Regions from separate parts of the Enterobacter sp. MGH 24 genome, predicted to be linked through region 1. Evidence: predicted binding sites of a transcription regulator. Region 1 holds the regulator's gene; each other region holds the start of a gene.

Region 1 (7,997 bases):
GGTCGTGGACAATTTGCGGGTTCACTTCGGCCAGCGAGCGGGAAAGGAAATCCGCCTGCTTCTGGTTGTTACCTTCCAGAACGACCTTGTCGCCAGGCGCGATTAATTTTTCCAGCATGGCGACAAGATCGCCGGTTGGCAGTACCTTGCCCTGCACCGGTACGGAGGCCAGACGACGCGCTTTTTCGCTACGTCGCGTGTTCCATTGCCGGGTGGGTGTTTGCCCAGATAACATTATTAACCTCCTGATTCAGCTAATCATTTTGATTTGCTTAACGTTGAGTAAAGTGTGCGCTCTGGTGAGAAAGGCATCAATTAAGCGTAGAGCGGAATCATTAGCCTGAGAGTAATAATCAAGGTAAAGATTTGTGATCGGGATCAGTTCATGTTTCGGAAAACCAGGCTAAACGGGGTACAATTCGGAAAGTACCGTAAATTTCTGACAAGAATCAGCATCGCCCTTATGACCCAAATCATTCCATCAGGCTTCGACATTGCGGCCGAAGACAGCACTGAGTTCGTGCCCATGCGCGGCGTGGCTAACCCCCACCTGCAGACCATGCTGCCGCGACTGATCCGCCGCAAGGTTCAGTTCACCCCACACTGGCAACGGCTTGACCTGCCAGACGGTGATTTTCTGGATCTCGCCTGGAGCGAAGCGCCGGAACAGGCCCGCCATAAGCCGCGTCTGGTGGTCTTTCACGGTCTGGAAGGCAGCCTGCACAGCCCGTATGCGCATGGATTAATTGAGGCGGCAAAAGCGCGCGGCTGGCTCGGCGTGGTGATGCATTTTCGCGGCTGCAGCGGCGAACCGAATCGTCAGAAACGCATTTATCACTCGGGTGAAACCGAAGACGGGACGTGGTTTTTACACTGGCTGCGGGACAACTTTGGCACCGTGCCCACCGCCGCGGTGGGCTACTCGCTGGGCGGAAATATGCTGGCCTGTCTGCTGGCCAAGGAGGGTGAAAGCGTCCCGCTGGATGCCGCCGTCATTGTCTCCGCGCCGTTTATGCTGGAGCAGTGCAGCTACCACATGGATAAAGGCTTTTCCCGCGTCTATCAGCGCTACCTGCTCAACCTGCTGAAGGCCAACGCGGCGCGTAAGCTGAAGGCCTACCCGGATACCCTGCCAGTCAGCCTGCGCCAGCTGAAAAAGGTGCGCCGTATTCGCGAGTTCGACGACCTGATCACCGCGAAAATCCACGGCTTCGCCGATGCGATTGACTATTATCGTCAGTGCAGCGCCATGCCGCTGCTCAGCAAGATCACGCAGCCGACGCTGATTATTCATGCCAAAGATGACCCGTTTATGGATCATCACTCTATCCCCTCTCAGGAATTCCTGCCCGACAACGTTCACTATCAGTTGACCGAGCACGGCGGCCACGTCGGGTTTATCGGCGGCACGCTGCGCCGCCCGAAAATGTGGCTTGAGGCGCGCATTCCTGACTGGCTGACTCCTTATCTGGAGGGTGCAAAATGATTATTCCCTGGCAGGATCTGGCTCCCGAAACGCTCGATAATCTGATTGAAAGCTTTGTATTACGTGAAGGCACCGATTATGGTGAACAGGAACGCTCGCTTGAGCAAAAGGTCAACGATGTAAAGCGCCAGCTAAAAAGCGGCGACGTGGTGCTGGTGTGGTCAGAACTGCATGAGACGGTCAATATCATGCCCCGCAACGCGTTTCACGGCTGATCTTCCACCCTTTTCAGTCAGGGAGTTGCTATGTCTGCCAGACATCCGGTTATTGCCGTTACGGGGTCGAGTGGTGCGGGAACCACTACCACCAGCCTCGCATTTCGCAAGATTTTCGCCCAGCTGAATCTCCGTGCGGCGGAGGTCGAAGGCGACAGCTTTCACCGCTACACGCGTCCGGAGATGGACATGGCCATCCGTAAGGCGCGCGATCTGGGTAAACACATCAGCTACTTCGGCCCGGAGGCCAATGACTTCGGCCTGCTGGAACAAACCTTTATCGAGTACGGTCAGAGCGGTAAAGGGCAGTCCCGCAAATATCTGCATACCTATGATGAAGCCGTTCCCTGGAATCAGGTGCCGGGAACCTTTACCCCGTGGCAGCCGCTGCCGGAACCCACCGACGTCCTGTTTTACGAAGGATTGCACGGCGGCGTGGTCACCCCTCAACACGACGTGGCGCGCCACGTGGATCTGCTGGTCGGCGTGGTCCCTATCGTTAACCTGGAGTGGATCCAGAAGCTGACGCGTGACATGAGCGAGCGCGGCCATTCTCGCGAAGCGGTGATGGACTCCGTGGTGCGCTCCATGGAGGATTATATTAACTTCCTGACGCCGCAGTTTTCCCGCACCCATATCAACTTCCAGCGCGTGCCGACGGTGGACACCTCCAACCCCTTTGCCGCCAAAAGTATCCCGTCCCTGGATGAGAGCTTCGTGGTGATCCATTTCCGCAACCTCGACGGCATTGATTACCCCTGGCTGCTGGCCATGCTGCAGGGCTCGTTTATTTCGCACATGAATACGTTAGTGGTGCCGGGCGGAAAAATGGGGCTGGCGATGGAGCTCATCATGACGCCGCTGGTGGAGCGACTGATGGAAGGGAAGCAGATTGCGTGACGCCTGTTGCCGGATGGCGCTTCGCTTATCCGGCCTACGTTCGTGCAGTTGTAGGCCCGGTAAGCGCAGCGCCACCGGGCTTTGTTTTTTAAGCCTCGATCACTTCATACGAATGCGTGATTTTTACCGCTTTCTCCAGCATTAACGCCACAGAGCAGTACTTCTCCGCAGACAGGTCCACCGCACGCGAGACCGCCGCGTCTTTCAGCTCTTTACCGGTGACCACAAAGTGCAGGTTAATATGGGTGAACAGGCGTGGCGCCTCTTCGCGACGTTCTGACGTGAGTTTGACTTCACAATCCGTCACGTCATGACGACCTTTTTGCAGGATCGACACCACGTCAATTGCGCTGCATCCCCCTGCCGCCATTAGCACCATTTCCATTGGGCTTGGTGCTTTATCGCCGGAGTTACCGTCCATCAAAATCTGGTGTCCTGAAGCGGACTCGCCCAGGAACGTTAAACCTTCAACCCATTTCACGCGCGCTTGCATATTCTTAAACTCCAACGTTGCATTTTTGGTGACAGATTACGCGTGCGTTACATTTCTCGCAATGGAAGGCGACCTGCATCATGCTGAAGCGAGACACCAGGAGACACGCGGCGAAAGCTATGCTAAAACACTCTGGATGCTACAGTAATACATTGACGTTACACATGTATGCAGAGGACATCAAACTTTACTGGCTGCGAAACGTTACGGTAGCCGACTTCCCAGGGTATGGGTAAGAATTCGATTGCAACCCCAGAGTCCGGATGCATCTGATGACTCTGGTGACAGCTTATAACAGAGGATAACAGCGCATGGTGCTTGGCAAACCGCAAACAGACCCGACTCTCGAATGGTTCTTGTCTCATTGCCACATTCATAAGTACCCATCAAAGAGCACGCTGATTCACCAGGGTGAAAAAGCGGAAACGTTGTATTACATCGTTAAAGGCTCGGTGGCAGTGCTGATCAAAGATGAAGAAGGGAAAGAGATGATCCTTTCTTATCTGAACCAGGGCGATTTCATCGGTGAACTGGGCCTGTTTGAAGAGGGCCAGGAACGTAGCGCCTGGGTTCGTGCAAAGACAGCATGTGAAGTGGCTGAAATTTCTTACAAGAAGTTCCGTCAGCTGATTCAGGTTAACCCTGACATCCTGATGCGTCTTTCTTCCCAGATGGCGCGCCGTCTGCAGGTCACGTCAGAAAAAGTGGGTAACCTCGCCTTCCTGGACGTGACAGGCCGTATCGCGCAGACCCTGCTGAACCTGGCGAAACAGCCAGACGCCATGACCCACCCGGACGGCATGCAAATTAAAATTACCCGTCAGGAAATTGGTCAGATCGTCGGTTGCTCCCGTGAAACAGTGGGCCGTATCCTGAAAATGCTGGAAGATCAAAACCTGATCTCCGCCCACGGTAAAACCATCGTGGTCTACGGAACGCGTTAATTCCGCTTAAACGGCGTGCCATCGCAAGGTGTCACGCCGTTTTTGTCTCTACTCCCCATGTGGCGCAGGCTGATCTATCACCCGGAAGTTAACTACGCACTGCGGCAAACGCTGGTGTTGTGCCTTCCTGTGGCCATAGGTCTGATCCTCGGACACCTCCAGCAAGGCCTGCTGTTTTCCCTCGTGCCCGCCTGCTGCAACATCGCCGGTCTTGACACGCCGCATAAGCGCTTTTTTAAACGCCTGATTATCGGTGGCTGCCTGTTTGCTGGCTGCAGCCTCGCCGTACAGCTTTTACTGGCTCGGGATATCCCGCTGCCGCTGATCCTGACCGTACTGGCCATGACCCTCGGCGTGACGGCGGAAATCAGTTCGCTGCACGCCCGCCTGCTTCCCGCTTCGCTGATTGCGGCCATTTTCACGCTGAGCCTCGCCGGGAATATGCCGGTGTGGGAGCCGCTGCTGATCTACGCCCTGGGGACATTATGGTACGGGCTGTTTAACTGGTTTTGGTTCTGGCTGTGGCGGGAACAGCCGCTGCGTGAATCCCTGAGCCTGCTCTACGTGCAGCTTGCGGATTACTGCGAAGCCAAATACACCCTGCTCACCCAGCATACCGATCCGGAGAAATCCTTACCGCCGCTGCTGACGCGCCAGCAAAAGGTGGTGGATCTGATAAGCCAGTGCTATCAGCAGCTGCATATGCTCGCCGCCAACAAGAACCACGAGTACAAGCGGCTGCTGCGCACCTTCCAGGTCGGGCTGGATCTGCAGGAGCATATCTCCGTTAGCCTGCACCACCCGCAGGAGGTGCAAAAGCTGGTCGAGCGCAGCCACGCCGAAGCGGTGATCCGCTGGAACGCGCAGACCGTCTCGGCACGCCTGCGGGTGCTGGCCGATGATATTCTCTATCACCGCTACCCGACGCGCTTTAGCATGGATAAACAGCTGGGCGCGCTGGAGAAAATCGCCCGTCAGCATCCGGATAACCCCGTCGGCCAGTTTGCCGCCTGGCACTTCAGCCGTATCGCGCGCGTGCTGCGCACCCAGCGCCCGCTTTATCCCCGCGACCTGATGGCGGATAAGCAGAAACGGCTGCCGCTACTGCCCGCGCTCAAAAGCTATCTTTCTCTTAAATCGTCCGCCCTGCGCAACGCCGCAAGGATTAGCGTGATGCTCAGTACCGCCAGCCTGATGGGCATGGCGCTGCATCTGCCGAAACCCTACTGGATCTTAATGACCGTGCTGTTTGTCACCCAGAACGGCTACGGCGCGACGCGGGTGCGTATTCTGCACCGGGCTGGCGGAACGATGGCCGGGCTGATCATTGCGGGCGTGACGCTGCACTTCCACGTGCCGGAAGGCTATACCCTGGCAGGCATGCTGGCGATCACGCTGGTGAGCTACCTGATTATCCGCAAAAACTACGGCTGGGCGATGGTGGGCTTTACGGTGACGGCGGTATATACCCTGCAGCTGCTCACGCTCAATGGCGAACAGTTTATTGTCGCCAGGCTGATTGATACTCTGATCGGCTGTCTGATTGCCTTTGGCGGCATGGTCTGGCTGTGGCCGCAGTGGCAAAGCGGACTGCTGCGCCAGAACGCCCACGACGCGCTGGAAGCCGACCAGCAGGCCATTCGCCTGATCCTGAGCGACGACCCGCAGCCCTCCCCGCTGGCGTATCAGCGGATGAAGGTCAACCAGGCACACAATGCGCTGTTTAACTCGCTCAACCAGGCCATGCAGGAGCCGGGCTTTAACTCGCACTATCTGGCAGACATGAAGCTCTGGGTGACGCACAGCCAGTTTATCGTCGAACACATTAACGCCATGACCACGCTGGCGCGCGAGCACACGATGCTGACGCCGGATCTGGCGCAGCGCTATTTGCAGTCGTGTGAAATTGCGTTGCAGAGGTGTCAGCAGCGTCTGGAGTATGACTCGCCGGGCGAGTCGGGAGATTCGAACATTCTGGAAGCGCCGGAGACGTTAACCCACGGGCCAATGAGCACCCTGGAGCAACATTTGCAGCGCGTTCTGGGACATCTGAACACCATGCACACCATTTCGTCGGTGGCATGGCGTCAGCGTCCGCATCACGGGGTTTGGTTAACGCGCGTGTTAAAGCGAACCGAGTATTAGCCTTTAACGATCTTCGCGACCGCCGCGGCAAAGCGGATTAACCCGTCTTCGATGTCTTTGTCTTCTACCACCAGCGACGGCGCAAAGCGCATCACGTCCGGCCCCGCGTTCAGCACCATCACCCCTTCGTGCGCGGCGGCGTGCAGGAAATCACGCGCGCGGCCTTTGTACTGCGGCTTCAGCTCGGCGCCAATCAACAGCCCCATCCCGCGGATTTCGCTGAACACGTCGTACTGCTCATCAATCTTTTGCAGGTGTTTTACGAACAGCTCGCGCTTTGCGCTCACGGCGTTCAACACCTCCGGCGTGTTGATAATGTCGAATGCAGCGCCCGCCACGGCGCTCGCCAGTGGGTTACCGCCGTAGGTAGAGCCGTGAGAGCCGACGTGGAACGCCGAGGCGATCTCCTGCGTCGTGAGTACTGCACTCACCGGGAAACCGCCGCCGAGCGCTTTGGCGCTGGTCAGAATATCCGGCGTTACGCCGTAGTGCATATAGGCGAACAGATCGCCGGTGCGCCCCATCCCGCACTGCACTTCATCGAAGACCAGCAGCGCCTGATGCTCGTCGCACAGGGCGCGCAGCCCTTTCAGGAATTCCGGGGTTGCCGCGGTCACGCCGCCTTCACCCTGGATCGGCTCGACCACCACCGCGCAGGTATGGTCGTCCATTACCGCTTTCACCGCGTGCAGATCGTTAAACGGCACGTGGACGATATCGGCCGGTTTCGGGCCAAACCCGTCGGAATACTTCGGCTGGCCACCAACGGAGACGGTAAAGAAGGAGCGTCCGTGGAAGGCATTGTGGAAGGCGATGATTTTGGTTTTATACGGGCTGTGGCGCGTTGTCGCGTAGTAGCGCGCCAGCTTGAAGGCGGTTTCGTTGGCTTCGGTGCCGGAGTTCATAAACAGCACGCGCTCGGCAAACGTGGCATCAATGATCTTACGCCCCAGGCGCAGCGCCGGTTCGTTGGTAAACACGTTGCTGGTGTGCCACAGGGTTTCGCCCTGAGTTTTCAGCGCTTCGACCAGCGCGGGATGGCAATGACCCAGCGCCGTGACCGCAATCCCGCCCGCGAAATCCACATACTCTTTACCCTGCTGATCCCATACGCGGCTGCCCTTTCCCTTCACCGGGATAAACTCAGCCGGTGCATAAATCGGCAGGATCACTTCATCGAATGTCGCGCGGGTAATTGCTGGTTGTTCAGTTGCCATGTCATGACCATCCATTTTATGTCACAATGATTGTGAAAATATAATCACAAAATATGCATAAAAAATCACAGTAAGGCAACAGATATTCAGCGATGGAGGAAATTTGCCAGCAGCGCGTGCCCCTGCTCGCTGAGGATGCTTTCCGGGTGGAACTGCACGCCTTCGAGATCCCATTCGCGGTGGCGAATTCCCATGATCTCCTGCGTATCGCTCCAGGCGGTCACCTCAAAGCAGGCGGGCAGCGTCGGCGGGTCAATCACCAGCGAATGGTAGCGCGTCACGGTTAACGGGTTATTGAGCCCCGTGAATACCCCGGTGCCGGAGTGCGTGACCGGAGAGGTTTTACCGTGCATCACTTTGGCGGCGCGCACGATGGTGGCACCAAACGCCTGGGCAATGGCCTGATGGCCCAGACAGACGCCCAGGATCGGCAGCTTGCCGGCATAGTGCTGGATAACCTCCAGCGAAATACCCGACTCTGACGGCGTACACGGCCCCGGAGAAATCACGATTTTCTGCGGAGCCAGCGTCTCGATATCGGCGAGATCGATCTCATCGTTGCGGCGGACAACCACCTCTGCACCCAGTTCACAAAAA
Region 2 (7,997 bases), 2.7 Mb from region 1:
CGCGATTGAGTTTTTCCATGGAGTTGTTGGTCATGCAGTAACCATCCCCTTCATCCAGATGACGCTGCCACGGCCAGCTTTTCCCGCCGTCCGGCGAAATGGCGACGGTCATCGGCGCGCGCGGCGCGCCCCAGAAGGCTGTCCGACCGCTGGTGACCACCGGCTCTTTACGACCGTCACCATCGTCAATTTCATCGTATAGCGATGCGCGACGTTCACGCGCGCCAGCGGCGCTCATGGCGTTAAAGACCAGCGCGAGTTCACCGCTGGCAAGGGTTGTTACCTGAATAGAGGAGTTGTTATTGGGTAGCTCCGTCGGCTCCGGTACGGACCAGCTTTCGCCGTTATCCGTCGACTGGCTGTAATAAATATTCTCCGCCCAGCGGCTGCGGAACAGCGCCACCAGGGTGCCGTTGTGAAGCGGGGTAATATTCATATGTACACAGCCCAGGCTTTCCGGCACCTCGACATCGCGCCACGTTTTGCCACCATCTGCGGAGATTTTTACCGCGCTGATATCGTCGTTTCCGACCCATTTCTCTCCCGGCCGGGTGCGGCAGTAAAATACCGGCAGCAGCCAGCTGCCGTTGTCCAGCACGACAATGGGCTGGCGAATAAACGTGCCCGGTTTATCGAGCAGGGTTGCGATGACCCCCCAGGTTTTCCCCAGATCGCGAGACTGGCGATAGCGAACAATAGCCGTGTCCTGATTACCGGAAATCTGTGCGGTCCACAGCAGCCACAGCACGTTGTCCGGGGCCAGGAACAGAACCGGGTTTTGTTCGGAACGCGTGGGATCGTCCGACAGTTTTACCGCATCACTCCACTGCTGGCTGCCAGGCGCCAGGCGTGAACTCCATACGGAGATATCCGCGATACCTTCCTGGGTTCCACCGAACCAGACGCACATCAGCGAGCCATCCGGGAGCGGCAGCAGATTCGCCGCGTGGTTTTGTGGGCAAGAGGAAGGCAGCATGGCGGCCTCCGTGCGGGCATCCTGTTGCGGGCGAACTATCCCGTCGCGGGTTACGGTTACAGACATATCAGACTCCATTATTTTCAACGGGGGTTGGCGCTTTACCCTGCGCTTTTCCCGGAATGAGACGGTCAATCACCATGATGACGGCAGGGGTCAGTAGGGCGATGTACATATTGTTGATGCCAAAAGGATCGCCCAGCAGATACCAGACGGAGGTCACGACGCAGGCGCCAATCAGGCCCGCATTGGCACCACGGGTGCTGCGGAAGAACGGGGCGTAGAAGGCGATAACGGCCACCACTGAAATCGACAGACGAATAGCGCGGGTAAAGAAGGAGAGCTTCAGGACTTCAGGCACCAGCAGAACAAAAATCAGCGGCAGGAAACCAATCAGCAGGGAGATCCAGCGGGTGGCCTTAAATTCCTGCTCAGGCGTCGGGTTGCGCATCGGCACGTAAAAGTCTTTTACCACCAGGGAGGCGATAGCCAGCGCAACGGTACTGACGCTGACGAAAATAGATGCCACCAGAGAGGTGGTGACCAGACCGGCCAGCCACGGGTTCATATCCTGCAGGAAAATCGGCATCGCATACAGGCTGTTAATCTCCGGGTGCAGGTATTTAGCCGCCACGCCGATTACCGCGATGGCCAGCGCAATCGGCAGGCAGAAGAAGAACGCAACCCAGGTAGAGCGTTTGGCCGATTTCACGTCTTTGGTAGAGGAGATTGCCTGAATCACAAACTGGGTACAGAAGATGGAACCAATGGTGCCGATGAGCCAGGCGAAAATGGTCGACGCGCCGATATTGCCATCCCAGGTCCAGTAGAAGTCCGGCATGTTTTCAATCATTGGCGCGAAGCCGCCCGTCTTAGACAGCGCAAAGCCCATGATGGCCAGAATGCCGAAGTATTTCAGCGCGCTGTGCAGCACCGTCACCCAGGCCACACCCTTCATGCCGCCAAAGGCGAAATAGAAGGTACTGACGATGGCCGTAATAAAGGCGGCAACGGGGAGATTTACTTTCAGTACCGTGGAAATAGCCGCCGCGCCGCTAACGTAATTCCCCACGTTAACCAGCAGCAGGGCATAGATCATGATGATGGAGATAATGTTTTTGGTGCTGTTACCGTATTTTTCAGCAATCGCACCAGAGATGGTGATTTTTCCGGTGCTATAGATGCGTTTTACCAGCAGCAGGCCAAAGAGCGGGAAGCCAATTGCGGCCCCGATGACGGACCAGGACGCAGCAAAACCGTCTTCAAACGCCGCCTGCGCGGTGCCGATAGTGGATTTGGCGCCGATATACTCGGACATCAGCAGGATCCCGACAATAAACGCCGGCATCGCGCGGGAGCCTTCCATAAAGTCCCCGGAGTTTTTACTGCGGATCCGGAAGGTTAGCCAGGTCGTGAACAGGATGTAGACAATGACTATGCCCACAATGATCAGGGTATCTTCAGCGGTAAAATTATTCATCTTTGCCTCTCTTCAGGGCGAGTGAATCCTGGGCACCTCGGGCACCCGGTATTCTTATTGACGAAACAAACGCCGTTTAGTTAAGTGACGTCGTCACTATTCGGCGTATCTGTTGGCACTGCTGCTCGCTAAACGCCACGGCATAGCGACTTTCTCCGACGTCTTCCCCCATGATCTGCAGCGCTTTTTTGACTGCGGCAGGCGAAAACGCCACGTTGTAAAGCTCGGTACGAAGCTGGGTGACGCGCTCCTGCGCCAGACGAGAACCGTCAATATCACCCGCGTTAAAGCGTGACCAGATGGCGTTGATGGCCTCCGGCGCCACGTTCGCCAGTCCGGAAATACAGGCCGAACATCCGTCGACGAAGCCCTGATGGATAAGCGAATCCGGGCCGTTCAGCACGTCGAATCCGCCAATGTCGCTCACCGCATTGAGGAATCCGCTCAGGCTCTCGTAACTTCCGGCACTGTCTTTAATTCCGATAATGTTAGGATGTTCAGCCAGCGCGCGTGCGGTAGCGGGCTCAATGGTGTTGCCGGTACGCGCCGGAATGTTGTACAGAAATACCGGGACGGCTAGCGCGTCGGCGATAGCGGTGTAATGTGAGACGAGTTCAGCCTGCTTCAGCGGAACGAAGTAAGGGGTAATGACGGAAACGGCGTCGACGCCCAGCGAGGCGATCTGTTTTCCGAGGCGGATGGTTTCACGGGTCGAGATTTCACCAATGTGCGCCACTACCGGGGCTCGCCCGGCAACCGTTTCCACACAGGTACGGGTAACGGCGATTTTTTCTTCTTCGTTCAGCACGAAGAACTCGCCGTTTGTGCCGCCGCAGAAGATGCCGTTACCAGCATTAAGTTGACGATCGATCTGTAGTTTAAGGCCCGGTAGGTTCAGTGCGCCTTCCGTATCAAAGGGGGTCACGATGGCCGTCAGTACGCCCCTGATGTTGTTATGCATGATTCACTCCCTGGCTATTCATGTTGGGAAACAGTGTCCGGTAAATCGCCTGCACCTCGTCGTGGTTGACCTGACAAGGGGCGTTGTTCATTAGCCGCTTAACGTTAAGGGCCGCATCGCTCAGGGAGGGGACGTCGTCGCGCGGTACGCCCAGCGCCTCCAGGTTGTCCGGCAGGTTGAGCCTTCGAACCAGCGCGGCAAAGTAGTCCACCAGCGCGTGGGATTTTTCTTCGTCTGACAGCGCCGTATCCGCACCGGGCACCAAATCCCATACCTGTGCAAATTTCTTCAGGCAGTGGGGCCGAACCGCTCGCATGCAGGGGGCCAGCAGAATGGCGTTAGCGACGCCGTGCGGCAGGTGATATTTACCGCCAAGCGGATAGGAAAGGGCGTGAACCAGGTGCGTGCCTGCATGCGCAATGGCAACCCCGCCGTAGTAAGACGCCCACAGCATCTCCAGCTTCGCCAGCAGATTTCCCGGTTCGGCGCAGGCCGTTTCAATGTTGTTCAGCAGCTTAGCCAGTCCCGTCAGCGCGGCGTTATCGCTGACCGGGTTGGCGACCGTTGAGGTGAAACACTCAATCAGATGACACAACGCATCAATCCCGGTTGATGAGGCAATATGCGCGGGCATGCTGGTGGTCAGCTCCGGCAGCAGGGCGACGTAATCGGGCAGCAGTACGGGGGAGATAATGCCCACTTTCGTGTTTTGCTCCGGAATCGCCAGGATGGCATTCGGCGTCGCTTCCGAGCCGGTTCCGGCAGTAGCCGGGATCAGAAGAGAGGGGATGCGTGCCTCAGGTTTTATACCCGCCAGAAGGTTATCCAGCCCCGGTGACAGCGGATGGCACAGCACTGAGAGCAGTTTGGCCACATCCAGTACGCTACCGCCGCCGATCCCCACGACAAGCCCAAACGTCCCGTTTAACCCCGCGAGCAGCTGGCTGACATCGTGGTGGGAGGGTTCAGGCGGTACGCTGTCAATAATCATGACGCGGCGGTTGTCCTCTTCGAGGATCGCGCGGATCTGCTTTGCTGCCTCCAGACGCGCAATGTTGCCGTCCGTCACCAGCAGCAGCTGCGTTTTATCAGTGAGTAACGGCCTGATGGCGGCGATGGCATTCGCGCCGCTAATAATGGTGCTGTTGATCGTAACCACGCTTTTCTCCTGTCTCTGTGCCCATGATTGATTTCGCTCAAATAAGACGCTTCATGGTCATCGTGTGGCTGAATTTATAATTTATTCGCAAACTGATTAACTTGATCTTGCTCACATATAATCAATCATGATTGAATATAATCATTAACAGGAAAGGCGAACCCGGAGTGGGGATGAAAGTGAACAATCTGTACAGAGAGGTCGTGGTCGTCGCAGATGACTTTACCGGCGCTAACGATGCCGGCGTCAGCCTGGCGCTGTGCGGCAAAAAAGTCAGCGTGGCGTTTCATACACCTTTTACCCAGGCGACCGATGCGCTGATCGTCAATACCGATTCCCGGGCGCTGTCGGCATGGGAGGCAGCCGAAAAGGTGACCGCACTCGGGGCCGATGTCGCGGATGCCCGCTGGCTCATCAAAAAAATGGATTCGACGCTGCGCGGCAACGCGGGGGCTGAGTCACAGGCCCTGAAGACATTAAGCGGCAAACGCCAGGTGATTGTTGCCCCGGCATACCCCGCGGCAGGGCGGATCACGCGGCAAGGCAGGTGTCTGGTAAACGGCATTCCGGTGGACGAAACCGAATTTGCCAGCGATCCCAAAACGCCCGTTCCTTCTGCCGCGATTGCTGACCTTTTTCGCGACGTGAGCGGTAAAAACGTGACCGTGGAGACGCTGGCAGCCGAACTGGCGCAGGGAACGGAGTGGATCTTTGTTGATGCGCAGACCGACGAGGAGCTGGACGCCATTATCGCCGCAGCAATGACCTGCGCACAGATGCCGCTGCTGGTGGGCTCTGCCGGGCTATGCGATGCGCTGGCCCGTCATCTGGCCCCGGCGCGACGCAAGCAGCTGTTAGCCGTGGTGGGGTCGATGAGTGAGATCGCTCAACGCCAGGTCGCACTGGCCACAGGTGTTTCCGGCGTCTCGTCGGTATTCATTGATGTGAATGACGTTTTGCGCGGCGTTACGGCCGGGTATCTCGCGCAGATCGCGCAGGTGCTACAGGCTGGGCATCACTGCATTGTTCATACCTGCGCGGGCAACGATGCTCGCCATCAGGTCGAGCAACTCTGTCGGCAGCATCACGTCACCCGGGCTGGCCTGGGCGAAAAAATCTGTACGTTTTTAGGCGAACTGACCCGACAGGTGCTTGCGGTGCACGAGCCGGACGCGCTGTACGTCTCCGGTGGCGATGTGGCGATGGCCGTTGCGAAGGCACTGGATGCTCGGGGGTTTGAAATTACCGGATGCGTCGCACAGTGCGTGCCGGTCGGAAAATTTCTGGGTTGCGGCTGGCAGCAGCCGGTAATGACCAAAGCAGGGGGCTTCGGAAAGGAAGATACGCTGCTTGAGGTTCTGTATTTTATCGAGGAGAGACTGAGTGACTAAAATCATTGCTGTAACCATGGGTGACCCGGCTGGCATTGGCCCGGAAATCATTATCAAATCCCTCACCGAAGGCGAGCTTTCAGGGGCGCCGGTTGTTGTCGTGGGCTGCGCCAGAACGCTGCAGCGGGTGCTGGATAAAGGGATCGCCGGGCGGGCGGATATACGTCTTATCGATGCGGTGAGCGACGCGAAATTTGCCCCTGGCGTGATTAACGTGCTGGACGAACCGCTGGCCGATCCTGATGCGTTAAAGCCGGGAGTCGTTCAGGCTGCAGCAGGGGATCTGGCCTATCGCTGCGTGAAGCGAGCCACCGAGCTGGCGATGGCGGGCAAGGTGAAGGCTATCGCGACGGCTCCTCTGAATAAAGAGGCTCTGCATCTTGCCGGTCATCTCTATCCGGGCCACACCGAGCTGCTGGCGCATCTGACCGACAGCAAAGATTACGCCATGGTGCTGTATACGGATAAGCTGAAGGTGATCCACATCACCACCCACATTGCGCTGCGCAAATTCCTTGATACGCTCAATCAGGATCGGGTAAAAACCGTGATTGGTATTGCAGATAGCTTCCTGAAACGCGTCGGGTTCGCGCATCCTCGCATTGCCGTTGCCGGTGTAAACCCGCATGCGGGTGAGAACGGCCTGTTTGGTGACGAAGAGATCAAAATTGTCGGCCCGGCCGTTGAGGCAATGAAAGCGCAGGGGTTAAACGTCACTGGACCGTGTCCACCGGATACGGTGTTTATGCAATGCCACGAAGGAATGTATGACATGGTCGTTGCGATGTATCACGATCAGGGGCATATTCCGCTAAAATTGCTCGGCTTTTATGACGGGGTGAATATCACCGCCGGGTTACCGTTTATCCGTACCTCTGCTGACCACGGAACCGCGTTCGATATTGCCTGGACCGGTAAAGCGAAGTCTGAGAGCATGACGGTGTCTATCCAGTTGGCTATGCAAATTACACGGGAATGATATGAAGGGATATAACCGGTTAGAGCAGATAATGGATTACCTGAAGGGGCATAATCTGGTGACGGTGGATCAGCTGGTGGCAATTACCGATGCCTCTCCGGCAACGATCCGCAGGGATTTGATTAAGCTCGATCAGGAAGGTGTGATTAGCCGTACCCATGGCGGCGTTACCCTTAACCGGTTTATTCCTTCCCAGCCCACGACGCATGAAAAAATGCAGCGTAGCCTCGCGGAAAAACACGCTATCGCCAGCGCGGCAGCGAGCTTTGTTAAAGCAGGGGACGCCATTGTGCTGGATGCCGGCACCACGATGATTGAACTCGCTCGTCAGCTGACGCATCTTCCGCTTCGCGTGATCACCAGCGATTTGCACATTGCGCTGTTTCTCTCGGAATTCCGACAGATTGAAGTAACCATTATCGGCGGGCGTATCGATGATTCGAGCCAGTCCTGCATCGGTGAACACGGCCGTCGCCTGCTGCAAAACGTCTGGCCGGACGTGGCTTTTGTCAGCTGTAACGGATGGGATATCACTCGCGGCATAACCTCGCCGACGGAAGAGAAGGCCGCGCTTAAGCGCGATTTAATTGCCAACGCTAAACGCCGCGTGCTGCTGGCGGACAGCTCCAAGTATGGCGCCTGGTCACTGTTTAACGTGGCGCATCTTCATACCCTGACGGATATCGTGACCGACAGCAGGCTCGATGAGACGACACAGGCCGGGCTGAGGGCGTTAGATGTCCAGCTGACGCTGGCGTCATGACATAAGTTAATACTATGTAGCACCCCGGCAGGCCTGCGCTATGTTGAAATTTAGTCTTACATAAAAAGCAAGGAGCCTGCCATGTATTCCATTACCTCTGAATCTGCACGTCATCCGGACATTCTCAACCTGATCGCGGCGCTTGACCGCTATCAGAGCGAACTCTATCCCGCCGAAAGCAATCATCTGCTCGACCTGTCTGCGCTGCCGGAAACCTCGCTGATCCTGATGGTCATTCGCGACCAGCAGCTCCAGGCCGTGGGCTGTGGGGCCATCGTGCTCAACGGC
Region 3 (7,997 bases), 2.5 Mb from region 1:
CGCACAAACCGTGCAGCCGGACACATCGCTGGGTTCAATGATGAAAAGTAAATCTTTCTGGCTGGCGACCGGCCTGCGCTTCGGTCAGGCGGGCAACTCGGGGCTGATCCAGACGTTCCTTGCCGGGTATCTGGTCCAGACGCTGCTGTTCGATAAAGCCATCCCTACCGATGCGCTGATGATCAGCTCCATTCTCGGGTTTATCTCCATTCCGCTGCTGGGCTGGCTTTCCGATAAAGTGGGACGCCGTCTGCCGTACATTATCCTCAATATCTCCGCCATTCTGCTCGCGTACCCGATGCTGTCGATCATCGTCGATAAGAGCTATGCGCCGGGGACAATCATGCTCTCGATCATCGTTATCCATAACGTCGCCGTTCTCGGGCTGTTTGCGCTGGAAAATATCACCATGGCGGAGATGTTTGGCTCGCGAAATCGCTTTACCCGTATGGCTATCTCGAAAGAGGCGGGCGGTCTGGTGGCGGTGGGCTTTGGTCCGGTACTGGCGGGGATCTTCTGCAATATGACCGGCTCCTGGTGGCCGATTGTCGCCATGCTGGTGGCCTATTCTGTGATTGGGCTGGTCTCGGCGATCCTGATGCCGGAAGTGCGCGACCGTGATTTGAGCGCCGCGCAAGATGCAGCGGAATCCGCGCCAGAAGCGCGTGTGGGTTACGGGGCGGTCTCTTCACGACGCTAATGGTTTATATCTTGCGTGACCTATCACACAACTTTATGTTTATGTCACACCACATGAGCAAAAGTTAATATAAATCAAAATATCAAACGGCAGTATCAGTATGGTTGATGGCAGTTACTTTTTTACCCCGACTGCCATTCTAGTTGGTGTAGTCAGCAGGCGCTGCCGCTTCAGAAGGAGCGGCAGCGATCCACAGCTTTCTAATTAACGAGTCTTAATCATGGAAAACACCTTATTACAGGCCAACGCGACGCTGCCTCAGTACGATCGCGACAGCCTTAAAGCACGCATTGTACATTTAGGCTTCGGCGCATTTCACCGCGCGCATCAGGCGGTGTATGCCGACATTCTTGCCGCCGAGCACGGCAGCGACTGGGGCTACTGTGAGGTTAACCTGATTGGCGGCGAGCAGCAGATTGCCGATCTGAACGCGCAGGATAATCTTTATACCGTGGCGGAAATGTCTGCCGATGCCTGGACCTCCCGCGTGGTTGGCGTAGTCAAAAAGGCGCTGCATGCGCAGGTTGACGGCCTGGAGACCGTGCTGGCAGCGATGTGTGAACCTCAGGTGGCGATTGTCTCGCTGACCATCACCGAGAAAGGGTACTGCCACTCACCGGCGACCGGACAGCTGATGCTCGATCACCCGTTTATCGTCGCCGACCTGCAAAACCCGCACCAGCCGAAATCCGCGCCGGGCGTGGTGGTGGAAGCGCTGGCGCGTCGCAAAGCGGCGGGTCTGCCTGCGTTTAGCGTCATGTCCTGCGACAACATGCCGGAGAACGGCCACGTGATGCGCAACGTCACCTGCGCGTACGCCCGGGCGGTAAACGGCGAACTAGCGGACTGGATCGAGGCTAACGTTACCTTCCCGTCAACCATGGTGGACCGCATCGTGCCGGCGGTTACGCCCGATACGCTGGATAAAATTGAGCAGCTGACCGGCGTACGCGATCCCGCGGCAGTAGCCTGTGAACCGTTCCGCCAGTGGGTGATCGAGGATAACTTTGTGGCAGGACGTCCCGAGTGGGAAAAAGCCGGAGCCGAGCTGGTGTCAGACGTGATCCCGTTTGAAGAGATGAAGCTGCGCATGCTCAACGGCAGCCACTCGTTCCTGGCGTACCTGGGCTATCTGGCCGGATACCAGCATATCAATGACTGTATGGAAGATGAGCACTACCGCCTCGCCGCGCGCGCGCTGATGCTTAACGAGCAGGCCCCGACGCTGAAAGTGAAGGGTGTTGATTTAGGCCGCTATGCCGATCTCCTGATTGCCCGATACAGCAACCCGGCCCTGCGCCATCGGACATGGCAAATCGCGATGGACGGCAGCCAGAAGCTCCCGCAGCGTATGCTGGACTCCGTGCGCTGGCACCTGGTGCACCAGAAGCCTTTCCCGCTGCTGGCGCTGGGCGTGGCGGGGTGGATGCGCTATGTCGGCGGCGTGGACGAGCAGGGTAACGCCATTGACGTGAGCGATCCGCAGCTGGCGGTGATTCAGGCGGCAGTGAAGGGAAGTGCGGAAGGGGAAAGTCGGGTTAACGCGCTTCTGGGCATTGAGGCCATCTTTGGTAAAGCGTTACCGCAGGAGCCGCGCTTCGTTGCTGCGGTGATGACCGCGTACCGGTCGTTGCTGCAACAGGGCGCGAAAGCAACCGTGGCGCAGTACGCGTCCCAACGGTAATTCAGCACATGCCGCCGCGCGCGGCGGCATGTCTGCGCACAGCTTAGTGCATCCCCAGGCGAATCAGCTCAATCGGCTCGAACTTACCCTCGCATCCTTCCACTTCAACCGTTTTGCTGCGGCGCACCTGCGCGGCATCCAGCCCGTCGCTGTGGATCGCTTTAATCACGCCAGTTTTGCCCGTGCCGCTAATCATGACGCGGCTGCCGGTGGTGATTGCATTGCGGTTACGGTCGTATGTCATCATGGTATATTCTCCTCTCTAACCTGTTCGTTACGGCGCTATTTCAGGTTTGCCGTTCACGGGGCATATAAATACGCCTGTCCGCGCCTCATGTTTTTGTTTTTGATCAAACTCACACTTTTTTCTTTATTTCGTCGGGCGCTGACGGTTCAGGACAGGAATTTACAAAGCAGACCGTTATTTTCATTAACTGATAGTTTCGACAGGGAAGCGTTGAGGGTTGGTTTATATTCCAGATGTCATTCTGGGTGCAGGAAATAACCCTTCATCGGAATAAGGAGTCAGGCTTATGTATAAGAGCATTTTGATGCCTGTAGACGTGTTTGAAATGGATTTGAGCGACAAAGCGGTTCGCCACGCGGCAAACCTGGCGAAGGCAGAGGGCGCGTCGATTACCCTGGTCAACATTCTGCCAGCCAGCAGCCGGTCTCTGCTGCGCGGGTTCAACGCCGATATTAAAAAGTTTGAAGAGTATATGACCGCGGAATCCGGGAAGAAAATGAATGAGTTAAAAAGACTGTTCGATATCGCCCCGGAGAATATTCACAGCATGGTGCGTTTTGGCAACGTCCGCGATGAAATTATCAAGCTGAGCAAGGAGGGGGAATATGATGCGATTGTCATCGGGTCGAAAAATCCGAGCATCTCCACCCATCTGCTGGGCTCAAACGCAGAATCTATTCTGCGCTACGCTACGATCCCGGTGTTAGTCGTTCGCTAATCACGCCGCCGCACCCGCAAGGGGGCGGCGAATATTACTCTTCACTAAACCACTCGCTATTTTCCTGACGAATAAGCTGAACGGATTCGCTGATCTCCTGCAGATGCAGCGTCATCGCTTTTTCCACGCCGTCCGCATCGCGTTTTTCAAGCGCGCTGAAAATATCATGATGCTGTCGGAGCAACATGTCCGGCGGGGAGACGTGATCGAGGCTCATGTAGCGCACGCGGTCAATGGTGGCCTTGATGTTCTCGATGGTGTCCCAGGCCAGCTGACAATCCGCAATCTGCGCCAGTTTCTGGTGGAATTCATCATCAAGCTGGAAGAAATCATTCAGCTGCTTACGGTCAATGGCAATACGCTGCTGGTGAAGGTTCTGCTCCAGCAGGTAACACTGGTTGTCGTTGATAAGCGTTGCGGCACGACGCGCCACCGCGCATTCAATGGCCTGGCGAACGAAACAGCCGTTGCGTACCTGCGAGAGTGAAATTTTGTTCACGTAGCTGCCGCGCTGCGGGCGGATCTGAATCAGTCCGTTCTCAGCAAGCTTAATAAACGCCTCACGGACCGGCTGACGGGAAACGTCAAAACGCACGGAGACCTCTTTTTCAGAAAGCGGCGTTCCCGGTGGGATCAGGCAATGGACAATATCACGTCGCAAAATGTGATAGATTTGCTGGTTTACGGGCTGGGTGGGATTGAGTTGCGATTCAGCGGCCATGAGTTGTCATTTCTCAGAGAGTTAGCCTGAACATACTACCATTCTTTTAGAACCCGAAACAGACCCGGCCCGCAGGCCGGGAAGGGCAGATTTAGCCACGATGGACGCTAAGTCCGGCAAAACTCTGGCTGACTGGCATCATTTCTACGGTATTAATGTTGACGTGTTTTGGCAGCGTCGCCACCCACCAGACCGTTTCGGTCACATCTTCCGGCGTCAGCGCGTTAGCATTTTCGTAGGTTTTGCCCGCTTTCGCGTCATCGCCTTTGAAGCGCACGTTGGAAAACTCGGTGCCGCCCACCAGGCCCGGCTCGATATCGGTGACGCGAATGGCGGTGCCGTGCAGGTCGGTACGCAGGTTAAGGCTGAACTGGCGCACAAACGCCTTCGTCGCGCCATAGACGTTGCCGCCCGCATACGGCCAGCTTCCTGCGGTGGAACCGATATTGATAATGTGGCCGCGGTTGCGCTCGACCATGCCAGGCAGCACCGCGCGGGTCATATAGACCAGCCCTTTATTATTGGTGTCGATCATGTTTTCCCAGTCTTCAACGCTGGCTTTGTGCGCGGGCTCCATCCCCAGCGCCAGACCGGCATTGTTGACCAGCACGTCGATGGCGCGCCACTCGGCGGGCAGGTTGGCAATCATCTCTTCAATGGCCGCGCGGTTACGCACGTCCAGCTGCGCGGTCAGGATGCTGTCGCCTAATTCGTCCTTCAGCTCCTGCAGGCGCTCCTGGCGGCGACCGGTCGCAATAACCTTGTGCCCGTTGGCGACGAAGCGACGCGTGATGCTTTCACCAAAACCTGCCGTTGCCCCGGTAACTAAAATAATCATCTCACTGTTCCTCAACGCTTTTTGTGTTGTACTAACATAGCACGGCCGCAGAGGGTGCGTTAAGGCAACATTTGTATGACGGCGTTGCAGGGGATGGCGGCCTGGCCTACTCTGGGAGGATACCCGTACTCAGGAGCGAAAGATGACGGCCACGAATCCCTTTTTTGACATCAGCCTGCTGCCTTACCAGGCCCCCCGTTTTGATGAAATTAACGACGGACACTATCGCCCGGCCTTTGATGAAGCGCTTCGCCAGAAGCGGGCGGACATTGACGCCATTGTGTCTCAAACCGCTGCGCCGGACTTCACCAACACCGTGCTGGCGCTGGAGAAAAGCGGCGCCATGCTCGCGCGCGTCAGCAGCGTGTTCTTCGCCATGACCTCCGCGCACACCAATGCGTATTTACAGGAGCTTGAGGAGCAGTTCTCCACCGAGCTTGCCGCGCTGGCGAACGATATCTGGCTGAATGACGTGCTTTTCGCCCGCGTGGAGAGCGTCTGGCAGGACCGTGCCGCGCTGGACGCCGAATCCCGTCGGCTGGTCGAGGAGACCTGGCAGCGGTTTATTCTGGCGGGCGCGCGTCTCAATGAAGCAGAAAAAGCCGAGCTGAAGGCGCTGAATACCGAGGCGGCCACCCTGACCAGCCAGTTCAACCAGCGTCTGTTGGCCGCCGATAAGACGGGCGGGCTGGTGGTGGATTACGCGCACCAGCTTGACGGGCTCAGCGCCAGCGAGATCGCCGACGCGGCGCAGGCTGCCGCGGAGCGAGGGCTAAACGATCGCTGGCTGATCCCGCTTCTGAACACGACCCAGCAGCCCGCGCTTTCCGTACTGCGCAATCGTCAGACCCGCGAAAACCTGTTCAACGCAGGCTGGACGCGCACCCAGAAAGGGGATGAGAACGACACTCGCGAGCTGATCCTCCGCCTTACGGCGCTGCGTGCGCGGCAGGCCCACCTGCTGGGCTTTGAGGATTACGCCAGCTGGAGCATCGCCGACCAGATGGCGAAAACTCCGGACGCCGCGCTGGCCTTTATGCGCGGCATTGTGCCTGCCGCCCGCGCCCGTGCAGAGCGCGAGCAGGCCGATATTCAGAAAGTCATCGACGACGAGCAGGGTGGTTTCACCGTGCAGGCCTGGGACTGGGCTTTTTATGCCGAGCGCGTGCGTCAGGCAAAATATGCCCTCGATGAATCGCAAATCAAACCCTATTTTGCACTCAATACCGTATTGCACGATGGCGTCTTCTGGGCAGCCAGCCAGCTGTTTGGCATCCGCTTTGTGGAGCGCTTCGATATCCCGGTGTATCACCCGGACGTCCGGGTCTGGGAAATTTTCGACCACACCGGTGAGGGCATGGCGCTGTTCTACGGCGACTTCTTTGCCCGCGATTCCAAGCAGGGCGGGGCCTGGATGGGGAATTTCGTCGAGCAATCCTTCGAGTTTGTTGCCCGTCCGGTGATCTACAACGTCTGTAACTACCAAAAACCGGCTAACGGCGGCGTCGCGCTTCTCTCCTGGGATGACGTGATCACCCTGTTCCACGAGTTCGGCCATACGCTGCACGGCCTGTTTGCCAGCCAGCGTTTCGCCACGCTTTCCGGCACCAATACGCCGCGTGATTTCGTTGAATTCCCGTCACAAATTAATGAGCACTGGGCCAGCCACCCGCAGGTGTTTACACACTACGCGCGCCATTACGAAACCGGTGAACCGATGCCGGACGCGCTGCGGGAAAGCATGCTCAACGCGACCCATTTCAACAAGGGCTATGACATGACGGAGCTGCTGAGCGCCGCGCTGCTGGACATGAACTGGCACGGCATCGGTGAGGCTGTTTCGAGCGTGGAGGATTTTGAAGCGGCAGCGTTAAAAAAAGAGGGGCTGGATCTGGCCGCAGTACCGCCGCGCTATCGTAGCAGTTATTTTGCTCATATTTTCGGCGGCGGCTACGCGGCGGGATATTACGCCTACTTGTGGACGCAAATGCTTGCTGACGATGGCTATCAGTGGTTTGTTGAACAGGGCGGCCTGACCCGTGAAAACGGGCAAACATTCCGCGAGGCGATTTTGTCCCGTGGTAACAGCACGGATTTAGCTGAACTTTATCGCAACTGGCGCGGGCACGATCCGAAGATTGAACCGATGCTGGAGAATCGCGGGCTGAGCGAATAAGGTTAGTCTCGTCAGAAAAAAGAACCGGGCTTCACGCCCGGTTTTTTTTGTATTATTCCCGCTACGACTATTCGAATTCAGAATGAATAAATTGCCTGACTTGCAGTATCGAATTGAGATTAAGTTTGTGCCCGATATTATTGGTGTAGGTATAGATAGTTTTGGGGGACAGGTAAATTTTTCTCGCGGCAGCGTAAGTATCGTCAGTATCCAGCAGGGCGAAAAGGGTCTTCTTTTCCTGGGCTGAAAGCATACTGAGACTCCTGCACCGCGATATGTGGTTCAACGCATACTCAGGAGAATGCATCCGTCCGCAAGTGAGTTGTTTTCTAAACTCCACAAAGCACGATTTCCTGTAGATCGTCACAAGTGGCTCCAGGACCCTTGAACTGACATCCTTGCCACCTATGAAGATCACCTGGTGTTTTTCCGTCAGTTTCTTCCTTTTCAGAAGGTTGTAAATAGCACCGAGGCTTCTGAATGATTCAATATCTACAATGCAAACCTTTCTGCTGGGGGACGCTTGCTGGAGGATGACAGACAGCGCTTTATTCAAAAAAACATCTTTCGTCAAAATTATGTGAGGCATAAAAAAACCTGAACATCTCAGAACAAAGTGAAAAGGGGCCCTAAGGCCCCTCTGGTAACATCAGAATCCGATACGGATACCTGCCACACCCTGAATCGGTGTCTCGATTTGGCTGCCCTGACGATAATTAGCCTCACCGTACAAGGTTACGTCTTTACTAACGTTAACCGATGCACCCAGACCGTACTTGCCTGATGTGCCTTTGACGTTGTTGTCAAAGCGATTGCGCTCATTGATCGTGACCTCATTGGAGTTAGCAAACTCCTGCAACACCGCAGCTGACAGGTAAGGTTTGAACTCAGTCGAGCCAATATTGAACTTCCC
Region 4 (7,997 bases), 1.2 Mb from region 1:
AGCGGGCCTGAATAATTTCGGTAGAGAGATGGCGTAATACGTCGTTATCCGTCGCCCAGGCAAAGGTCATGATCCCGCCGTAGTACGTCGGAATGGCCGCCTGATAGAAGCTGACATCATCGAAATAGGTGCTGAGCTTACGATGGCTGTCGAGCGCTTCATCCTGCTGCAGGAAGCAGACGCCATTTTGTGCGACGAAGATCCCGCCCGGGTTCAGGCAGCGCTTGCAGCCTTCGTAGAAGGAGGAGGTAAACAGAGACGCGCCAGGGCCGATAGGATCGGTGCAGTCGGAGATAATAACGTCAAAGGTTTGCGAGGTCTGGTTAACAAAGTTAACGCCGTCGTCAATCACCAGGCTAAAGCGCGGATCGTCATAGCTACCGGCATTGTGGTTGGGCAGGTACTGGCGGCAGAAAGAGACGACGCCCGCATCAATTTCCACCATGGTGATGGTTTCAATGGAACGATGGCGGGACACTTCACGCAGCATTGCGCCGTCGCCACCACCGATAATCAGGACATGCTTCGCGTGACCGTGCGCCAGCAGCGGGACGTGGGTCATCATCTCATGATAGATAAACTCATCCCGCTCGGTCGTTTGCACGACGCCGTCCAGCGCCATCACGCGGCCAAAGGCGGCATTCTCGAAGATGATCAGATCCTGGTGATCGGTTTTCTCATGATAGAGCACGTTATCAACGGCAAAGTACTGACCAAACTGGTCATGCAGTGTTTCATGCCACAACGTGTGGTCGGCCATAGCGAACTCCTCCTGTGTAAACATCCATTACGCTCACAAAAAATGAGCGAAACATGATAGCTAACTCTAACCGTGGTTGCACGGCCAGAGGTTCAACAGGGGGCGTCGGGAAGGTTATTTCACGTAGGCGAGCAGGCTGAGTGAATCACGAGCCAGCGCTTTGCATTTTTTGGCAGTGGGAATACCAATACCGCTTAGGTCACGGTAGCTGTCTTCGCCGAGCGCCTTCATGTCGAAGCTGTCGTAGTTGCTGAGATCCCACTGGTTCTGCTGGGCAAAAAAGACCAGCGCGCGGCGAATCTGCCCGTTGGGTAAATTCTGGTAGCCACAATCATTTTTCAGGAATACAAAAACCGCCGTTAAATCGGCCATATCTTCCGCTTCATTTTCACTTAGCGCATAGCTGTTCGCACACATTGCCATCAGGCTACCGAACAAAATTGTCCTGAAAAACGTCTTCATTGCTTCTACCACTTCTTCACGGAAAATTAACGTTAGCATACTTGATGCCGGTGCGACGATCTTTATTATTGCCGCTTGACTTGACCTTCCGGTAAGGGGAGGGTTTATGCTCAAAAGATCGCCTGCTGGAAATAAGGAAATGAACATGCAACGTCGTGATTTTTTAAAATATTCCGCTGTGCTGGGGGCTGCCAGCGCATTACCTCTCTGGAGCCGCGCGGTGTTCGCGGCTGACAGGCCTGCCTTACCCATCCCTGACTTACTGACCGCTGACGCCCGCAGCCGTATCCAGCTTGTTGTACAGGCCGGTAAAACGACGTTCGGCGAGCACAACGCCACGACGTGGGGCTATAACGGCAATTTGCTCGGTCCGGCGCTTCAGCTACGGAAAGGGAAAGCGGTGACGGTGGATATCCACAACACGCTCGCCGAAGAGACGACGCTGCACTGGCACGGGCTGGAAGTGCCGGGTGAGGTGGACGGCGGGCCGCAGGGCATCATCAAAGCGGGCGGCACGCGCAGCGTCACCTTTACGCCTGACCAGCGCGCGGCGACCTGCTGGTTCCATCCGCATCAGCATGGCAAAACGGGCCATCAGGTGGCGATGGGGCTGGCGGGGCTGGTGCTGATTGAAGACGACGAAAGCCGCCTGCTGCGCCTGCCGAAACAGTGGGGCATCGACGATGTGCCGGTGATTGTGCAGGACAAGAAATTCAACGCTGACGGTCAAATTGACTACCAGCTGGACGTGATGAGCGCGGCGGTAGGCTGGTTTGGCGACACGCTGCTGACCAACGGCGCCATTTACCCTCAGCATGCCGCGCCGAAAGGCTGGCTGCGCCTGCGCCTGCTCAACGGTTGTAACGCACGCTCGCTGAATTTCGCCGCCAGCGATAAACGCCCGCTGTACGTGGTCGCGAGCGACGGCGGCCTGCTGCCGGAGCCGGTGAAAGTGAGCGAGCTGCCGATGCTCATGGGCGAACGCTTTGAGGTGCTGGTGGATATCAGCGACGGCAAGCCGTTTGACCTCGTAACCCTGCCGGTGAGCCAGATGGGGATGGCGGTTGCGCCGTTTGATAAGCCCCATCCGGTGCTGCGTATTCAGCCATTGCTGGTGGCCGCTTCCGGCACGCTGCCTGATACGTTAACCACGCTGCCAGCACTCCCGTCGCTTGACGGGCTTACCCAGCGCAAGCTCCAGCTCTCCATGAACCCCATGCTCGATATGATGGGCATGCAGGCGCTGATGGCGAAATATGGCGATAAGGCGATGGCGGGGATGCACCACGGCCAGATGATGGGCCACATGAATATGGACCACGGCAAAATGGGCGGCATGGGGAACATGGATCACGGCGACCATGGCTTTGATTTCCACAACGCCAATATGATCAATGGCAAAGCGTTTGACATGAACACGCCGATGTTTGCTGCCGCGAAAGGGCAGTTTGAGCGCTGGGTGATTTCGGGCGAAGGGGACATGATGCTGCACCCGTTCCATATCCACGGTACCCAGTTCCGCATTCTTTCAGAGAACGGCAAAGCGCCGGATGCGCATCGCGCGGGCTGGAAAGATACGGTGAGAGTGGAGGGCGGCGTCAGCGAGGTGCTGGTGAAGTTTGACCACGACGCGCCGAAGGAGTTTGCCTATATGGCGCACTGTCACCTGCTGGAGCATGAGGATACGGGGATGATGCTGGGCTTTACCGTATAAAAAAAGCCGGGTGGCGGCTTCGCCTTACCCGGCCTACATAGGGCACCCGTAGGCCCGGTAAGCGCAGCGCCACCGGGCTTTTCAGTTACTTGTTTTCGTCAGGCAACGCATACGCGACGATATAGTCGCCCATCTTCGTGCCAAACGAACCGTGACCGCCCGCAGAGATGACAACGTACTGCTTGCCATTCACTTCATAGGTCATCGGCGTGGCCTGTCCACCCGCTGGCAGACGGCCTTGCCACAGTTTTTCACCGTTGGTCATGTTGTACGCGCGCAGGTAGTTATCTGCGGTTGCCGCGATGAACAGCACGTTACCGGCGGTGGAAATTGGGCCACCCAGCATCGGCATACCCATATTGAACGGCACCGGAACCGGCATCGGGAACGGCATGCTGTCCTGTGGCGTACCAATACGTTTTTTCCATACGATCTGGTTAGTTTTCAGATCCAGACCGGAGATATAACCCCAGGCTGGCTGTTTACACGGCAGACCAAACGGAGACAGGAACGGGTTCAGGGTTACACCAAACGGCACGCCGTACTGCGGCTGAATGCCAGCTTCGGTGCCAGAACCTTTCGCGTCTTTCGGCTGCTCCATTGGGTTACCCGGACCGCGTGGGATCAGACGGGAAACGAACGGCAGCGCCATTGGGTTGGCAATTGCCACCTGACGGTTCGGGTCGACGGAGATCCCGCCCCACTCGAACATCCCCAGGTTACCCGGGAAGACCAGCGTGCCCTGCTCAGACGGCGGCGTGAAGATGCCTTCGTAGCGCAGCTGATGGAACATCACGCGACACACCAGCTGGTCAAACATGGTGGCACCCCACATGTCTGCACCGCTGAGGTCTTTCTTCGGACGGAAGCTAAGGTCAGAGAACGGCTGGGTTTTGCTGACGTAATCGCCTTTCGCGGCGCCCTGCGGAACCGGTTTTTCCGGTGCAGGCACAACCAGCTTACCGTTGCTGCGATCCAGGACGAAGATGTTGCCCGTCTTGGCCGGAGCGTAAATCACCGGCACGGTTTTGCCGTCAACGGTAATGTCCGCCAGCGTCGGCTGGGACGGCATATCCATATCCCACAGATCGTGGTGGACCGTCTGGTAGCTCCACGCCAGCTTACCGGTGGTCGCGTTCAGCGCCACGATAGCGCTCGCATAGCGCTCCTGCTCCGGCGTGCGGTTACCGCCCCAGATATCTGGCGTGGTCACACCCATTGGCAGGTAGACCAGGTCCAGCTTAGCGTCATACGCCGCTGGCGCCCAGGAGTTTGGCGAGTTAAAGGTAAAGGTGTGTTCATCCGATGGGATCGCGTTTGGATCTTTCGCACCCGGGTCAAAGGCCCACAGCAGTTTACCAGTGTTCACGTCGAAACCACGGATGACGCCGGAGGTTTCACGCGTGGAGAAGTTATCCGTTACCGAACCGGCAATCACGATAGTTTTATCGGTGATGATTGGCGGTGAGGTGGGCTCATACAGACCCGGCGTGGTGTCCGGCATGTTGGTCTGCAGGTTCAGGATACCTTTGTTGGCAAAGGTTTCGCACAGCTTGCCCGTTTCGGCATTGATGGCGAACAGACGGCCATCGTTCACCGGCAGCATAATGCGGCGCGGGCAGTCGGCGATGACTTCCGGGCTGGCATTATCGGCGCGCGCTTCGTGGTAAGAGACGCCGCGGCAGGTAACGTGCTGGAAGGACGGGTTGGAGTTCAGCTGCGGATCGAAGTGCCATTTTTCTTTACCGGTGGCCGCGTCGAGCGCGAACAGACGCTGGTGCGCCGTACACAGATAGAGCATGTTGCCAACTTTAATTGGCGTCACTTCGTTGGTCAGCTCGCCCGGATCGTTCGGCATCTTCACATCACCGGTACGGAATACCCAGGCTTCTTTCAGGTTCTTAACGTTATCCGCGTTGATCTGCTTCAGCGGAGAGTAGCGTTGACCTTCCTGATTACGACCGTACGCAGGCCAGTCGCCGTCAGCGACCTGCGAGATAGCCGCAGCAGGCGTGGATTCCGCGTTCAGCGTACCGTTGATCTCCTGCGGGTCGTTAAAACCGGCCCAGGTCAGAATGCCGCCGGTAATCAGCAGGGCAACAACCAGGCCCGCTACAGCACCGCTGGAAGGCACAATCAGGCGACGCCACACGAACGGCAGGATCAGCCAGATGCCGAAGAAGACCAGGATGTCGCTACGCGGCGTCAGTGCCCAGAAGTCGAACCCGACTTCCCAGACGCCCCAGATCATGGTGGCAAGAAGGAGGGCGGCATACAGCCACAGTGCAGATTGTTTTCTACGCAACAGCAGGACGGTTACGGCAACCATAACCAGACCCGCAATCGGGTAGTACCAGGAGCCGCCTAAAGCGACCAGCCAGACGCCACCGATTAACAGATACAGCGCGCAGAAGGCTGCGAAAGCGGCTGTTAATGTCACCAGTAGACGCGGCTGTTTAGCGTTTGTTTCAGCCATAGAAAGTGTACTCGTCAGTTTTTGTTAATAATTTGCTAGCAACTAATTATAGGTATTAACAAGTGTGATCGGAATCACAATATTTGCTTTTTATAACTCATACGCCAGGCTTATCCATTTGCTGATATAATGGCGGGCTTGCGTATCGATGCCGGAAATACATTCACCTGCATTGAGAGATTTTCATTAAAATCATTTGGTTAGTAATATGAAACATACTGTTGAAGTGATGATCCCGGAAGCCGAGATCAAAGCGCGTATCGCCGAACTGGGTCGTCAAATCACCGAACATTACAAGGACAGCGGCAGCGAAATGGTGCTGGTCGGTCTGTTGCGCGGCTCTTTCATGTTCATGGCAGACCTGTGCCGTGAAGTGCATGTGCCCCATGAGGTCGATTTTATGACCGCCTCCAGCTACGGCAGCGGCATGTCCACCACCCGTGATGTGAAAATCCTGAAAGATCTGGATGAAGATATTCGTGGCAAAGATGTGTTGATCGTTGAAGACATTATTGACTCCGGCAACACGCTGTCAAAAGTGCGCGAGATCCTGAGCCTGCGTGAGCCAAAATCGCTGGCGATTTGTACGCTGCTGGATAAACCTGACCGTCGTGAAGTGCAGGTGCCGGTGGAGTTCGTTGGCTTCTCGATTCCGGACGAATTCGTCGTCGGTTACGGCATTGACTACGCGCAGCGTTATCGTCATCTGCCGTACGTTGGGAAAGTGGTATTGCTGGACGAGTAGTTGCGGTTTGTTGCCCGGTGGCGCTACGCTTACCGGGCCTACGAATGGGCACATGTAGGCCGGGTAAGGCGCAGCCGCCACCCGGCTTTTTAACGTGCACTTATTTATGGTTCACATGCTTAAGCTTGAGGTTGGCAATTCCCGAACGGTAGCGCTGCTCCAGCGTTTCGCGGTTGGTGGCGGTCACTTCCAGATTGCGCAGCAGACCATCGTGAATACCGTACGCCCAGCCGTGGATAGAGACCTTCTGCCCGCGTTTCCACGCTGATTGCATGATTGTTGAGTGGCCCAGGTTATATACCTGCTCCATCACGTTGAGTTCGCAAAGGGTATCCATGCGACGCTCCTGCGGCATTTCGCCCAGCAGTGAGCTATGTTTGAACCAGATATCGCGGATGTGCAGTAGCCAGTTATCAATGAGCCCCAGTTCCGTGTTTTCAACCGCCGCCTGCACGCCGCCGCAGCCATAATGGCCGCAAATGATGATGTGCTCGACTTGCAGAACGTCAACGGCATACTGAACAACAGAAAGACAGTTGAGATCGGTGTGGATGACGAGATTGGCGACATTACGGTGAACAAACAGTTCGCCGGGTTCAAGGCCGGTCAGGCGCTCCGCCGGGACGCGGCTGTCGGAACATCCAATCCAGAGAAAGCGTGGGTTTTGAGCCTGCGCGAGTTTTCCAAAAAATCCGGGGTCTTCCTCCACCAGCATTTTTGACCATAGTGCATTATTGCTGATGAGTGTATCTATGTTGTTCATGGAGGTTAGCGACCTGTAACCGAGTTATTGCGTTGCGCTACTATAGGGTAACCCGACTTTTAATGAAACCACACAACGTGTGTAAGAACTGAAGGTAAGTTAATTTCATGGCAATTGCACTGGAGCTTGAGCAGCTTAGAAAAACCTATTCGGGTGGCGTTCAGGCGCTACGCGGAATAGATCTTAAAGTAGAGGCCGGCGATTTTTACGCGCTTCTGGGGCCGAACGGGGCGGGGAAATCGACCACCATTGGAATTATCAGTTCGCTGGTCAATAAAACGTCCGGCCGGGTGAGCGTCTTTGGGTACGACCTGCAAAAAGATGTGGTGAACGCCAAGCGCCAGCTGGGGCTGGTTCCGCAGGAGTTCAACTTCAACCCGTTCGAGACGGTGCAGCAAATTGTCGTTAACCAGGCGGGTTATTACGGCGTTGAGCGTAAAGAGGCCCTGGAGCGTAGCGAAAAATACCTCAAGCAGCTCGATCTGTGGGAAAAGCGTAACGAACGTGCACGCATGTTGTCCGGCGGGATGAAGCGCCGCCTGATGATTGCCCGTGCGCTGATGCACGAGCCAAAACTGCTGATCCTCGATGAACCGACTGCGGGTGTTGATATCGAACTTCGTCGTTCCATGTGGGGCTTCCTGAAAGATCTCAACGACAAAGGCACCACCATTATTCTGACCACCCACTACCTGGAAGAGGCTGAAATGCTGTGCCGCAACATCGGCATCATTCAGCACGGCGAGCTGGTGGAAAATACCTCGATGAAGAATCTGCTCTCTAAGCTGAAATCCGAAACCTTCATTCTCGATCTGGCGGCGAAAAGCCCGCTACCGAAGCTCGAAGGGTATCAGTATCGTCTTGTCGATACCTCGACGCTGGAAGTGGAAGTGCTGCGCGAACAGGGGATTAACAGCGTGTTCTCGCAGCTGAGCGCGCAGGGGATTCAGGTCTTAAGCATGCGTAACAAAGCGAACCGACTGGAAGAGCTGTTTGTCTCTCTGGTACATGACAAACAAGGAGACAAGGCATGACGCATCTTTACTGGGTCGCGCTGAAAAGTATCTGGGCGAAAGA

What was found. Region 1 encodes CRP, which controls carbon source genes, mostly activating them, when cyclic AMP is high. Its sites were predicted from a motif close to ATGTGANNNNNNTCACAT; they were not measured.
Region 2: the regulator CRP is predicted to act here: its motif matches at 4,676-4,693, upstream of L370_RS04345 (iron-containing alcohol dehydrogenase).
Region 3: the regulator CRP is predicted to act here: its motif matches at 2,729-2,746, upstream of ydfZ (putative selenium delivery protein YdfZ).
Region 4: the regulator CRP is predicted to act here: its motif matches at 5,475-5,492, upstream of hpt (hypoxanthine phosphoribosyltransferase).

The regions. Positions count from the first base shown of each region.
Region 1 covers NZ_KI535657.1:1,030,290-1,038,286, forward strand. The annotation lists gene mdcA (malonate decarboxylase subunit alpha) at 1-235, opposite strand, end outside; gene L370_RS16820 (hydrolase) at 464-1,486, shown strand; gene L370_RS16815 (YheU family protein) at 1,483-1,701, shown strand; gene L370_RS16810 (phosphoribulokinase) at 1,732-2,601, shown strand; gene L370_RS16805 (OsmC family protein) at 2,690-3,094, opposite strand; gene crp (cAMP-activated global transcriptional regulator CRP) at 3,406-4,038, shown strand; gene L370_RS16795 (YccS/YhfK family putative transporter) at 4,096-6,183, shown strand; gene L370_RS16790 (bifunctional acetylornithine/succinyldiaminopimelate transaminase) at 6,180-7,400, opposite strand; gene pabA (aminodeoxychorismate synthase component 2) at 7,487-7,997, opposite strand, start outside.
Region 2 covers NZ_KI535657.1:3,748,181-3,756,177, forward strand. The annotation lists gene L370_RS04360 (sialidase family protein) at 1-1,042, opposite strand, end outside; gene L370_RS04355 (sodium:solute symporter family protein) at 1,044-2,456, opposite strand; gene L370_RS04350 (dihydrodipicolinate synthase family protein) at 2,533-3,417, opposite strand; gene L370_RS04345 (iron-containing alcohol dehydrogenase) at 3,410-4,576, opposite strand; gene L370_RS04340 (D-threonate kinase) at 4,750-5,967, shown strand; gene L370_RS04335 (D-threonate 4-phosphate dehydrogenase) at 5,960-6,946, shown strand; gene L370_RS04330 (DeoR/GlpR family DNA-binding transcription regulator) at 6,948-7,709, shown strand; gene L370_RS04325 (GNAT family N-acetyltransferase) at 7,791-7,997, shown strand, end outside.
Region 3 covers NZ_KI535657.1:3,556,880-3,564,876, forward strand. The annotation lists gene L370_RS05205 (MFS transporter) at 1-700, shown strand, start outside; gene L370_RS05200 (mannitol dehydrogenase family protein) at 921-2,384, shown strand; gene ydfZ (putative selenium delivery protein YdfZ) at 2,428-2,631, opposite strand; gene L370_RS05190 (universal stress protein) at 2,918-3,349, shown strand; gene L370_RS05185 (GntR family transcriptional regulator) at 3,384-4,070, opposite strand; gene ydfG (bifunctional NADP-dependent 3-hydroxy acid dehydrogenase/3-hydroxypropionate dehydrogenase YdfG) at 4,162-4,908, opposite strand; gene dcp (peptidyl-dipeptidase Dcp) at 5,051-7,084, shown strand; gene L370_RS22330 (AIDA repeat-containing protein) at 7,734-7,997, opposite strand, start outside.
Region 4 covers NZ_KI535657.1:2,225,513-2,233,509, forward strand. The annotation lists gene speE (polyamine aminopropyltransferase) at 1-760, opposite strand, end outside; gene L370_RS11350 (YacC family pilotin-like protein) at 875-1,222, opposite strand; gene cueO (multicopper oxidase CueO) at 1,368-2,936, shown strand; gene L370_RS11340 (glucose/quinate/shikimate family membrane-bound PQQ-dependent dehydrogenase) at 3,022-5,412, opposite strand; gene hpt (hypoxanthine phosphoribosyltransferase) at 5,621-6,157, shown strand; gene can (carbonate dehydratase) at 6,258-6,920, opposite strand; gene L370_RS11325 (ABC transporter ATP-binding protein) at 7,028-7,954, shown strand; gene L370_RS11320 (ABC transporter permease) at 7,951-7,997, shown strand, end outside.